3 regions of the Pedobacter sp. GSP4 genome follow, and region 2 is predicted to be linked to each of the others. Evidence: riboswitches for the same ligand, from Rfam matches in the RefSeq annotation. Region 2 holds a riboswitch; each other region holds the start of a gene.
What was found. Region 2 has a riboswitch for S-adenosylmethionine ahead of metH (methionine synthase). Riboswitches for the same ligand answer to the same signal wherever they lie in the genome.
Positions count from the first base shown of each region.

Region 1: linked by a shared signal. The riboswitch ahead of ACS5PU_RS04760 (O-acetylhomoserine aminocarboxypropyltransferase/cysteine synthase family protein) and the one ahead of metH (methionine synthase) in region 2 are both predicted to bind S-adenosylmethionine.
Region 3: linked by a shared signal. The riboswitch ahead of ACS5PU_RS06850 (SusC/RagA family TonB-linked outer membrane protein) and the one ahead of metH (methionine synthase) in region 2 are both predicted to bind S-adenosylmethionine.

Region 1 covers NZ_JBPZIR010000002.1:264,785-269,076, forward strand. Annotated here, with positions in the region: gene ACS5PU_RS04755 (homoserine O-acetyltransferase family protein) at 1-584, opposite strand, end outside; gene ACS5PU_RS04760 (O-acetylhomoserine aminocarboxypropyltransferase/cysteine synthase family protein) at 630-1,961, opposite strand; SAM riboswitch class I at 2,227-2,337, opposite strand; gene ACS5PU_RS04765 (hypothetical protein) at 2,550-3,563, shown strand; gene ACS5PU_RS04770 (trans-sulfuration enzyme family protein) at 3,752-4,292, opposite strand, start outside.
Region 2 covers NZ_JBPZIR010000005.1:49,030-53,321, reverse strand. Annotated here, with positions in the region: gene metH (methionine synthase) at 1-2,469, opposite strand, end outside; SAM riboswitch class I at 2,589-2,692, opposite strand; gene ACS5PU_RS14325 (Bax inhibitor-1/YccA family protein) at 2,809-3,552, opposite strand; gene ACS5PU_RS14320 (hypothetical protein) at 3,591-4,157, opposite strand.
Region 3 covers NZ_JBPZIR010000002.1:798,322-802,613, forward strand. Annotated here, with positions in the region: gene ACS5PU_RS06850 (SusC/RagA family TonB-linked outer membrane protein) at 1-1,709, opposite strand, end outside; SAM riboswitch class I at 2,039-2,150, opposite strand; gene ACS5PU_RS06855 (peroxiredoxin family protein) at 2,287-3,561, shown strand; gene ACS5PU_RS06860 (GDSL-type esterase/lipase family protein) at 3,679-4,292, opposite strand, start outside.

The DNA of each region.
Region 1 (4,292 bases), on a different contig from region 2:
GTAATGGCAAGGCGCTGACTTTCGTTAAAGGCAATTCCCCAAGGTGAGTGAACTGCATTGGTAGCCACCAAAATCAGGTTTTCAATCTTGTTGGGTTCAGAAATTGCCCATTCAACAGCTTGTTGCCCGCCTAAAGAGCCCCCTATTAAAAGTTTGATATTATCTACCTCCAAATGTGTAGCCAAAAGCTGGTGCGCCGAAACAAAATCGCGGATGGTAAACTGCGGAAAAGAAAGATAGTAAGGCAATCCATTAACCGGATTTGTACTTAATGGATTGGTAGTTCCGTAGTTAGAACCCAAAACATTTGCACAGATAATATAATGATCGTTAGGGTTAAACAGTGCATTTTGCCCAAACAAACCTTCCCACCATTCAAAAACATCGGCGTTGGCCGTAAGTGCATGGCATACCCATATTACATTATCTTTCTTTGCATTTAATTTGCCATAAGTTTGATAAGCAATCTGTAGGTTGCGGATCTTTTTACCACTCTCTAACTTAAATTGTTTATTGTAATTATATGTTGCTCCAAAATTGCTTGAAGCAGTTTTTGAAGTATTGTTATTTTTACTGTTATGCATTTTGTAATGTTGTTGTTGTTAATGGCCGATTAAGGCTTAATGGGTTTAGGCCTGTAAGCTTTCTGTAGGTACTTTAGCATTTATAGCTGCAAAAGCCTGTTCAAAATCGGCTATAATATCATCAATATGTTCAATACCGACCGATACCCTTAGTGCATTTGGCTTAACGCCGGCCGCAAGTTGTTCTGTTTCACTTAATTGTTGGTGTGTAGTAGCCGATGGCTGTATAATGAGTGTTTTCGCATCGCCAACATTGGCTAAGTGCGAAACCAATTTTAAGCTATCAATTACCTGTGTTGCATTTTCCTTACTTCCTGCTAATTCAAAAGATAATACCGCACCAAAACCATTGTTTAAATATTTTTTAGCCAGGTTATTGTATTTGCTGCTGGCCAAGCCCGGATACTGTACATCTTTTACCAAAGGATGGTTTTCTAACCAGGCGGCTAGCGCTAAAGCATTATCTACATGGCGTTGAACGCGCAGCGATAAGGTTTCCAGTCCTTGTAATAAAAGAAAAGAATTAAAAGGAGATAGGGCAGGTCCTAAATCTCTCAAACCCTCTACACGGGCGCGGATAATAAACTGGATATTGCCAAATGGTCCGCCGATGCCAAAAACATCGCTGAAAACCAAGCCGTGATAACCTTCGGATGGTTCAGAAAATTGCGGGAATTTTCCATTTCCCCAGTTGTAATTTCCTCCATCCACAATAACACCGCCAATGCTTGTTCCGTGACCGCCAATCCATTTTGTAGCCGATTCTACTACAATGTTTGCACCATGCTCTAATGGTTTAAACAGGTAACCTGCAGCACCAAATGTATTATCAACTACTAATGGGAGATCGTATTTTTTAGCTATAGCGGCAATTTTTTCAAAATCAGGAACACTAAATGCAGGATTGCCAATAGTTTCTAGATATATGGCTTTGGTTTTATCGGTAATCTTCGCCTCAAATTCTTCTGGAACATCAGGATTTGCAAAATCGACGTGTATGCCCAAACGTTTAAAAGCTACTTTAAACTGATTGTAAGTGCCTCCGTAAATGTGTGTTGAAGAAACAATGCTATCGCCTGCTTCTAATATATTGTTTAAAGCGATAAACTGAGCTGCCTGTCCAGATGCTACTGCCAAAGCTGCCACACCGCCTTCTAATGCGGCAATTCTTTTTTCAAAAACATCGTTGGTTGGATTCATGATCCTGGTGTAGATGTTTCCAAACTCCTTTAGTGCAAATAAATTGGCACCGTGTTCGGCATTTTTAAATCCGTAAGAGGTGGTTTGATAAATCGGCACCGCCCTTGAGCCTGTTGTTGGATCTATTTCTTGGCCGGCGTGCAGTTGTAAAGTTTCAAATTTATATGATGTAGACATGTTTTTCGTTTTAATTGTTGTTGATTAGATACCTATTGTGGTTTGGGATAATCCTAAAACCTAGCAGGGCGTATCCCGATTTCTCGGGACCTTCCAGTTTGAAAGAAACAAAAAAGGAAGATTTTTAAATTACTGTATGCAACAGCACATACAAGTAACCGCAGGCATATCGCAACAAATAAAAGAAATAGAAACCTGTTCTACTGTTTTAAGGTTTAGACTGGGTTCGCTAAGCGATTGAAGATTTAATGTTTTCATCAGTTCTAATTTATATCTCCAAATAACACCATGTTATCCGGTCAGGAATTGGCACCTTCTCTTTCTGAGGGTTGCCAGTGGGTCATGGAGCCAGTCTCTCGCCACTTCTTTATAAATCAACCCGTGAAGATTGACTTTTATTTAGCTTTCCGCCAAATAATATTTCAAATGTCTGAATTTAATTTTAATCCACAAAATAAAATTTCGAATTTGCATTAACTTATTGAAAATGAATTGAGTAATTTTATAGTTTAACAACTGTCTAAACTTTTAATATGAAGTTAACGCTTAAAATTTTATGTTTGCTTAACCTATCTAAATCTATATCTTATGAAAAATACCAAAACACTTTGCCTAGGAGTGTTATTTACCGTAGCCAGTTTACAAAATGTTAACGCCCAATTTGGCGGCTTAAAAGATAAACTGTTAAAAGTGGGCACTGCTCAGGGTGCTAAAGCCTTAGGGGTAGATAAATTTTTAAAACAGCCTGCGGCCATTACAACCAGTTTTGAAGATGTTAACCGTGAAGGCGAGAAACTGCCTGATTTTATTACTTCATTAAATTTGAAGGCGCAGCCCTTATATCTGTTGCCTAAAGCAGCTGATGGAGGTTTTATACTCTGCGAAGGTTTGTATGAAATGACCAATAAAAGCTATTGCTTAAAGGCCGGAACTTTTGCCCCTTCGAAAGGCGATGGCTATATGTTTGCGCCGGTTTTAGGGCCCAAAGAAGAAATTGTGGTTTCGATATTAAAAAGTGCAGAAAAGCACCCCGATGTAGAGCAACATGACATACAGGCGCTCTTATGGACCATTATTGCACGAACAAAATTTGCCGATTTTAACGGACAGGTAAAATTAACAGCCATTAAATTGCTTACACCAACACAGCTTACGCAATTAGAAGGCGGTGCTTTGGGCGTTCTGCCATTCGATGTAATGGAGAAAGCAAAAGAACAGTTGCCTTCTGGTGTAAGGGCAGTTTTTGAGGCTGAAAATAACATCCGCCAATTGGTAGCTTCCGGCAATTATACTTATGCCGATATGGAAAAATATGCAATTATTGCGGGTATGGCGCCACCAAGAAGTGATGTGCCAAGCGGTATCTGGACTAAACACCCTGATGGTTACTATGTACGTTATTTTCCTTCAGGCTACTCAATAACCAAAGTTCAGGTGTATGTGCCCAAAGAATTATTGGCAAACGGAAATAAACTGATTTATGATGCCGCAGGCGATATCGCCTGTCCGGCCAATACCGGTTCGCAGCGCTTGGCGCAAACGAATGAGCCACTGGAGGCTAATTATTCACTTAAACTGACTACTATTTGTAATCCTAAATAAATTTTAAGCCCCGCAGATTTTTAAAACCTGCGGGGCTATACTTAATTTATGCGCTGTAATCCTCATTACAAACGAGGATTACCGAGAAGTGCATTTTTAATGTACATTGGATAGAGATACATACAGCGATAAAATCGCTTTTCAAATGCATCCAGATTAAAAACGATTATTATGCATCGTAATTTCTTTTAGCCTAACGCTTGCGCTAAGTCGGCAATAATATCATCTACATGCTCCAATCCGACAGAAATACGGAGCAGGTTTTTTGGGGTTTTACTATCTGGCCCTTCAACCGAATAACGGTGTTCAATTAAGCTCTCTACACCACCTAAGCTCGTGGCCTGCGCAAATAGCTTCACTTTATTAACCACCTTGCTTGCTGTCTCCACATCGCCTTTTACCAAAAAGGACATCATGCCACCAAAATCTTTCATTTGTTTCTTGGCAATTAGATGTTGTGGGTGGCTTTCCAGTCCAGGATAAAAAACTGCCTCCACATTTGGGTGATCATTTAAATAATCTGCTATTTTTTTTCCGTTTTCGCAATGCCCTTTAATGCGGTAGGCTAAGGTTTTGATACTTCTGGTTAGTAAAAAGCAATCGAAAGGAGAGGGCACGGCACCACCAGTTTGTTGTACATTTTTAATTTTCTCCCACAGCTCATCTTTTTTTGCGGTAACCAGAATGCCGCCTAAAATATCACTATGCCCGCCTAAATATTTCGTACTG
Region 2 (4,292 bases):
ACCTTCGCGCTCCATTTCTTTGGCAAAGTGAACCATTTCATCCAGCGAAGGCGTAATCAAACCACTTAAGCCAATAATATCGGCGTTTATTTCTTTGGCTTTTTTGATGATATCCTGTGCAGGAACCATTACGCCCATATCTACAATTTCGAAGTTATTGCAGGCCAGTACAACGCCAACAATATTTTTTCCAATATCATGAACATCGCCTTTTACCGTGGCCATTAATACCTTTCCTGCTGATGAGTTCTGATCCTGATCAGGGTTATCGAGTTTTTCCTGCTCAATAAATGGCAATAAATAAGCCACTGCCTTTTTCATTACCCTGGCCGATTTTACTACCTGGGGCAGGAACATTTTTCCGGCTCCAAATAAATCGCCCACAATATTCATCCCATCCATCAACGGGCCTTCAATTACCTGTATCGGACGGGCATATTTTTGCCTTGCCTCTTCCACATCATCGTCCAGATATTCGACAATACCCTTTACCAAAGAATGGGATAGCCTTTCTTCTACTGATCCCTTTCTCCACTCCTCATCTTTAACAATTTCCTTACCCTTCGATTTTACGGTATCGGCGTATTCTACCAGGCGCTCAGTGGCATCCTCCCTACGGTTTAAGAGTACATCTTCTACCCTTTCCAATAATTCGGGCGGAATTTCCTGATAAACCTCGAGCATACCGGCGTTTACAATACCCATATCTAAACCTGCCTGAATAGCGTGGTAAAGGAATGCAGAGTGCATGGCTTCGCGGACCACGTTATTGCCCCTAAAAGAGAATGAGATGTTAGATACACCACCGCTTACTTTTGCATAGGGCAGATTTTCTTTGATCCATCGGGTGGCATTTATAAAATCGACTGCATAGTTGTTATGCTCTTCCAAACCGGTTGCTACGGTTAAAATATTCGGATCGAAAATAATATCTTCAGGTGGAAAACCGATTTCGTTCACCAGGATATCGTAACTTCTTTTACAGATTTCTTTTCTGCGTTCGTAATTATCGGCCTGCCCCTGCTCATCAAAAGCCATTACCACAACCGCGGCACCGTACTGCATAATTTTGCGTGCACTTTCGCGGAATTTATCTTCTCCTTCTTTCAAAGAAATGGAATTTACAATCCCTTTGCCCTGCAGGCATTTTAAGCCATTTTCAATAACCGACCATTTAGATGAATCGACCATGATCGGCAGTTTGGCTATATCGGGTTCAGAAGCAATGAGGTTTAAGAATTTTGTCATTGCCGCCTCCGAATCCAACATCCCCTCGTCCATATTCACGTCGATTACCTGCGCACCGCCTTCAACCTGTTGTAAGGCCACGGCCAATGCAGCTTCGTAATCGCCACCTAAAATGAGTTTAGAAAACTTTGGAGATCCGGTGATATTGGTCCGCTCCCCTATATTTACAAAAATACTCTCGGGCGTAATGGTTACCGGCTCTAATCCGCTTAAACGCATGTAAGGTTCGAGTACAGGAAGTTTACGCGGGGCAGCTTTCCTGGCATTTTTGGCAATACAGCCAATATGCTCGGGTGTGGTACCGCAGCAGCCACCAACAATATTCACAAAGCCCGATGCGATAAAATCATCAACCAAGTGCGCGGTTTCGTGCGGTTGCTCATCATAAGCACCAAACTCGTTAGGTAAACCGGCGTTTGGATAAGCCGAAACATAACAGCCTGCTTTTGCGGCCAGCTCTTCGATGTGCGGGCGCATTTCTTTAGCACCCAAAGCACAGTTAAAACCGATACTTAATGGTTTTGCATGCATTACCGAGTTTAAGAAAGCTTCGGCGGTTTGACCAGAAAGCGTTCGGCCTGAGGCATCGGTAATGGTACCGGAAATCATGATTTCCAGCTTACGCCCAATAACCTCTTCATATTTTTTAATGGCTACAATAGCCACTTTAGCGTTTAAGGTATCAAAAATGGTTTCAATCAGTAATACGTCCGAACCACCATCTACCAAACCGCGTACCTGTTCGTAGTAGGCAGCCTCTAATTCGTCAAAATAAACAGCTCTAAAACCTGGGTCGTTTACATTTGGCGACATAGATAGGGTACGGTTGGTTGGCCCAATTGCACCGGCTACAAAACACTTACGGTCGGGATTGGCAGCCATAAACTCGTTAACAGCTTCTTTAGCTACCCGCGCACCTTCAAAACTCATCTCGTAAGAAAGGTCTTCCATCTGGTAATCGGCCATGGAAATGCGCTGTGTACTGAACGTATTGGTTTCGATAATATCGGCACCAGACGCCAGATACTCCAGGTGTATCGTTTTTATAATATCCGGGCGTGTAATGTTAAGCAAATCGTTATTGCCTTTTACATCACAGGGATGGTTTTTAAATCGCTCCCCCCTAAAATCTTCTTCTGTTAAGGTATATCGCTGAATCATGGTGCCCATAGCGCCATCAATCACCAAAATACGTTTTTCTAATTCTTCTCTTATACCCATTTGTTTTGTAAAATGTGGATGTAAAATGGAATATGGCAAGACGTATTATACATCTTCCGTTATACATTTTACATCCTAAAAGGCTTATTTAAAAAGTTGGTACGTGAATCGTAATCCTAAACTTATCTTTTCCCGCTATTTGCAGAATAGAATTTAGCACCTTGTAGGTTACAGGTTGCTAAGACTTCGTTGGGTCTAATCCCTCCGTCTTTCTTAATAAGCATACAAAAATGCAACAAAGCAACATCAATTCCAAAAATTATCGCTTTGCTGCCAAATAAAATTACAAAGGCCATGCAAAACTGCACAGCCTTAAGAATATTGTTCTGTTTAAATTGCTTATTTTCTGCTTCCGAAGATACGCAATAAGAAAAGGAAGATATTGATGAAATCTAAGTACAGATTTAGCGCAGCCATGATGGCCAATTTCTTGGTATCTGCTTCTGGAATGGCTTCTCCACTTTCTTGGATGCCCATACCAATTCTTTTGATTTTCTGTACATCGTAAGCGGTTAGTGCCGTAAATACAGCAATGCCGATAAAAGCCATGATTAAGCTAAACTGTTCGCTTTTGATAAACATGTTTAAGATACCGGCAATAAATAAACCTGCTACACCTACCATTAAGATTGGGCCAAATTTACTTAAATCGATACTTGTGGTATAACCCATAACGGCCATAATACCAAAAATACCGGCAGCTGCAGCAAAACACGTAATTACAGATGCACCGGTATAAATCAAGAGAATAAAGCTTAAACTCACGCCTAAAAGCAATGAGAAAAGTACAAATACGCCCAGAAGCGCACCGTAAGATAATTTATTGAAACCGGCGCCCATTAATAAAACAAGGCCCAGCGGTGCAAACATGGCAACATAACCTAAACCTGTTCTTTGTCCGGTTTCGAAATTGATCAAAGCACGTAAAGCTGGTTCACTGTTAGAAATGTAAAAGGCAGCAAGTGTTGATAAACTTAATGCAACAAACATCCATAAGAATACATTTGCAAAAAATTTCTTAGAAATGGTGTTTTCCTGTACAAAAACACTGTTGTCTTGATATTGATAATTTTGTTGTTCCATTTTAAATTTTGTGTATTTAACTATATAAAAATAAATATTTAGTTCAATCTTTTTGTCAGTAGTTCTTCAACTTTTTTAAAGAACTGTAAAGGTTTTAATGTACGCCAGGGCAGGTTATCAAAAGCTCCACCAAAGTTAATGTAATAATCGATGTTATTATCCCTGAATTCGGTAATTACATGTTGCTGAAAATTGACACCAACAATCCAGCCATCTTCTACTTCCTGAAACCATTCTTCGTAGTAACTATCATCAGAAGCATGAAAATTCAGCACATTTTCACCAATCAGGATAAATTTATTGATCCCCTCATCCATCATCAGCTCTAAAATATCCCTTTTTAACAGCATAATATCGTTGTTAATGGCATCGTTCCACTCGCCGATAAACTCTATAATGGCATAACTGCGGTCGTAATCGGCATACAGCACCTTGAGGTAAAGTGTGCTTGAACCGAATTCATCCCACTGTGGGTGCAATAAAAAGTTGTAAATCTGCTTATCGAAATAAAGCTCTGAATATTCGGTGTTGTAAAATGGCGAACGCTCATCCTCTGCCGAAATATAATCATCTCTCCACTGGTAATAAGGCTCAATCTCGTGCATGCATTTTTAATTATTGAATGAGTGAATTTTGAATGAGTGAATGTTTTTCCATATCCCCATTATCATTCCATCAATCGTTCATTCTTTCAGTTTTAATTATTGAATGAGTGAATTTTGAATGAGTGAATGTTTTCC
Region 3 (4,292 bases), on a different contig from region 2:
GTATAAAGTCCGGCAACGGCCAACCTCGATGCACTTTGATCGTTCTGCTCGATATAACGGGTGCGGATATTGCTTCCGCCCAATAATTCCAAACTGAAATCGTCGTTCAACTGCTTGTTAAAGTTTAAGGTCGCATCAGTATTACTTTCGCTTACCGTAAATGCACTTTCGGTATACGAGCCAAAAGGTGTTCCGTTGGTGCCGTAAGCAATTTTAACTTTACGCCTATCGTTGTAATAATCGGTACCAGAGCGGAAATTAAATTCTAAACCATCAATAATTTTATAGTTTAAACCCAGGCTTCCGATAATCCTGTTGCGGCTTTGGGCAACCGTGTTTTCATAAGCTACCCAATATGGATTGCTGTAGTAACTGTTGTTCCAGTTAAAAGTGTTCCCATTTTCATCAAGGTAATTCTTTAACTGGTTAATATCTACCTGACGGCCGAACCAGGTAAACTGGAGCATGGTGCTTGTTGAGCGCGAACCACCCGTACCCGGTAAATTATCAGAATTAAGTTTGCTGTAATTTGCATTTGCGGTTAAACTTAATTTCGGGGTTATTTTTAAGGTAGTGTTCAATACAAACGAATTTTTCGCCTGACCAGAATTTGGGATTACCCCAACCTGTTTGAGGTTATTGTAAGATAAGCGGTAATCGTATTTTTCTCCGGCATCGGCAACCGATACGCCGTTATTTAACGCATATCCAGTTTCAAAAAAATCGCGTACATTATCCGGATGCGCTACAAACGGTACTGCTACCCCTTTCGAATAAAACTGCGGAATCAACCTTCCATCAAGCTTAGGGCCCCAGCTTTCATCAACACCATCGTTAGTACCTGCTCCCTTGCCATCAACATAACTAAATTTACCTTCCGAGCCCTGGCCAAATGCATTTTGATATACAGGCAAGGTAAGCAGCGTTTCGATTACAGCATTGGAGTTAATGGCAATGCCCAGTCCTTTTTTAGATTTACCCGTTTTGGTTTTAATAAGGATAACCCCTGCCGCAGCCCTCGAACCATAAAGCGCAGCGGCGTTTGGCCCCTTAAGCACACTGATCGATTCTATATCTTCTGGATTAATATCTGATATTGCATTGGCATAATCTCTTGCCCCTGCCGAATTTAACTGCGAATTATCAACCGGAATCCCATCAACCACAAATAAAGGCTGGTTGTTGCCTGCTATAGAGGTTTCTCCCCTAATTACCACTCTTGATGAGCCCATGCTCCCCTGGCTATTGGTTACCCTTACACCCGCAATTTTTCCTGCAAGCGCATTTACCAGGTTAGATTCTTTGGCTTCAGCTAAATCCTGTCCTTTTAATTCCTGAACAGCATAACCGAGCGATTTCTTTTGACGGGAAATACCCAGTGCCGTAACCACTACTTCATCCAACGAATTATCACTCGATTGCAGAATAATGGAAAGAGGACCGGCATTTTTGTTGAGCAGTATTTCCTGGCTTTTAAAACCGATGTATGAAAACACCAAGGTACTATTTGCAGGCGCACTGATAGAAAAAGCGCCCTTATTATCAGAAATGGTGGTTTGCTTGGTTTCTTTGATTAAAATAGAAACGCCGGGCAGTGTTTCGCCATCTGCCGACTTTACCGTTCCGGTAACTGTTGAATTTTGCGCGTAAAGCTTTTGCACAAAAAAGAGCAGCAAGATAAACGCTATTGATTTAAAATTTTTAAACATGTGTGTGTGTAGTTAATGATGAGTAAAAGGGTAATAATTTGGCATAGCGATTCCACCACGGCCTAAAACCGTATTACCTCAAAAATGGAAATCACTGTAAAATGAGCCTGAAAAAGCCTGTTAAATCAGATTTGTTTTAACAGGGCATACGCATTCGGAAGTATGCCGTGCAAATTGGATAAATAGCTTTTAGTAGGTCTGTTTTTTTCATCTGGAAATGATCTTTAATAAAATAGGTTACCATCAAGAAAGCATTGGCACAAAAAAAAGCACCCCCCACCAAGTCAGAAGTGCTCCATATATTTTTTATAGGGATAACGCAAACTACTGACTTAACTACCCCAGTTTCTGCTGGGATGGAATTAGCACCATTTCCAATTTAAAAATCAGATGGTTGCTAAGGCTTCATAGGGCCATTCCCTCCGCCTTTCTTGATAAGCATTTTTAAATAACTGCTGCAAAGGTATAATTTATTCCATTTATCCTATAGTTTTTATAGATTTTTATTCAAATATTTTTTCTTTCCCTATTTCGGCCTTATATTTGTCGACTAATTTAGTCGATTAATACAATCCCAATGAACATAAAATCCCTATTTACTGCCGCACTGGCCATATTAACCTCCATTACTTTTGCTCAGGATCAACCGGTTTTGGCCAATAATCAACAGGCAAAAGACAAAGAGAAAAAAACAAAAGCATTTGTGGCGCTGGGTATCTGGCATGGCCTTGCCAAAGTAAAGGAAGGTTTGGATATTCCCTTCAACTTCGAGATTAACGATAAAAACGGGCAACAGAAACTGTATTTCCGCAATGCGGAAGAAAGGTTTGAAGGTGGTTTGGTAAAGCAGACTGCAGATTCGCTTTTTGTAAAACTCGACCAGTTTGATAACGAGCTGGCTTTTGCGCTTGTAGATAATGATCATTTATCGGGTACTTTAAGAAAACAGGATAAAGCAGGAAAACCCTTAACCATTTTGGCCGAACGTAAAAATTACAGGTTTGAAACGCTAAACAAACCGGCTACAGCAGATTACTCGGGCACTTACGATGTTGTTTTTAAATTGCCAAATGGCAAGGAAGAAAAAACAGTTGGCCTATTTAAACAAAAAGGTAACAAACTCACGGGCACTTTTTTAAGGGTAACCGGCGATTCGCGCTATCTGGAAGGTGTAGTAGAAGGCAATGAATTTCAGCTTTCGAGCTTTATTGGCTCCTCTCCTGCCTATTACAAAGGTACCTTTCAAAAAGATGGCTCATTAACAGGCGAAATTTTGGGCGCAAGGGGCAGCCAGCCCTTTACCGGCATTAAAAACAAAGATGCAGCCCTACCCGATGCCTATAAACTTACCTACCTTAAACCGGGCTACAAAACCCTTGACTTTAGCTTTCCGGATGTGAACGGAAAAAAGATTTCGCTAAAGGATGATAAATACAAAAACAAGGTGGTTATTTTAACCATTACCGGAAGCTGGTGCCCTAACTGTGTAGATGAGGCCAGCTTTATTGCCCCTTGGTATAAGGAAAATAAAAAGCGTGGCGTAGAAGTGATTGCTTTGCATTACGAACGCTCAACCGAGCCAGAATATGCAAAAAAAGTAATGACCCGTTTCCGCGAACGTTTCGGGATTGAATACGACCAGGTGATTGCCGGTACCGCTGATAAACAGGTAGTAGCCGAATCATTACCAGCACTCGATTCATTCCTCTCCTTCCCAACAACCATCATTATCGATAAAGAAGGAAATGTTGCACAGATCCATACCGGCTTTAACGGACCTGCAACTGGGAAATTCTATGATGAATTTATCAAGGAATTTAATACAGAGATTAATACTTTGTTGAAGAAATAAACGGGATAAATGCTTAAGCATCGTGATGCTACATTTCGATGCTTAAGTTTAAATTGATACCAAAGGTGATCATCCAATTCAGCAATAGCCGTTTATAAATTTAACACCCTAAAACAATTATTCCTTTTTGTTTACCAAAAAGTGAACAATCCTACAGGCATTTCCTGTACTGTTTTTATTCTTATCGGCACTGATTTTTAAAGTCAGCACATGCTTTTTAAAAGGAAGGTCATCAGCTAAAAGCAAATACCATGGCAAATGCAGGCTACTGCTCCATTGGGTAAACAAATCCAGTTTTTGAAAGGATTTTCCGTCAATGGCATATTCAATCATACCTGCATCTGCGCCCGAAACGATAGAAATACCAACAGCAGAGCCCTGAAACGGGAAAGATATGCTTGCACCAGGTGTAGTGGCCACCAACATTGGTACATGTACAAAACCTGGTCTGGCACCTAAACCATCCGTTGGGGTCCAATCTTTAACCATTTCCCAGCCTTTTCCTAATTTGGCCTGTTCAATCGGTACGTAACCCGCATTGGTAAAACTCCCGGTATTTAAGTTTTTAAATGGATATTTCTGCTGCTCAGCTGGGTAGCGTTCAAAAAGAGTTTTAAACAACAACCTTTTTATTGCCGAAAAATAAAGTTCCTGCCCATAAACCGCAGGATGTAGATCTTTAAAATCATACGTCCAGCTAAACTCTTTATTGGCTAGTTTATCGTGTACCA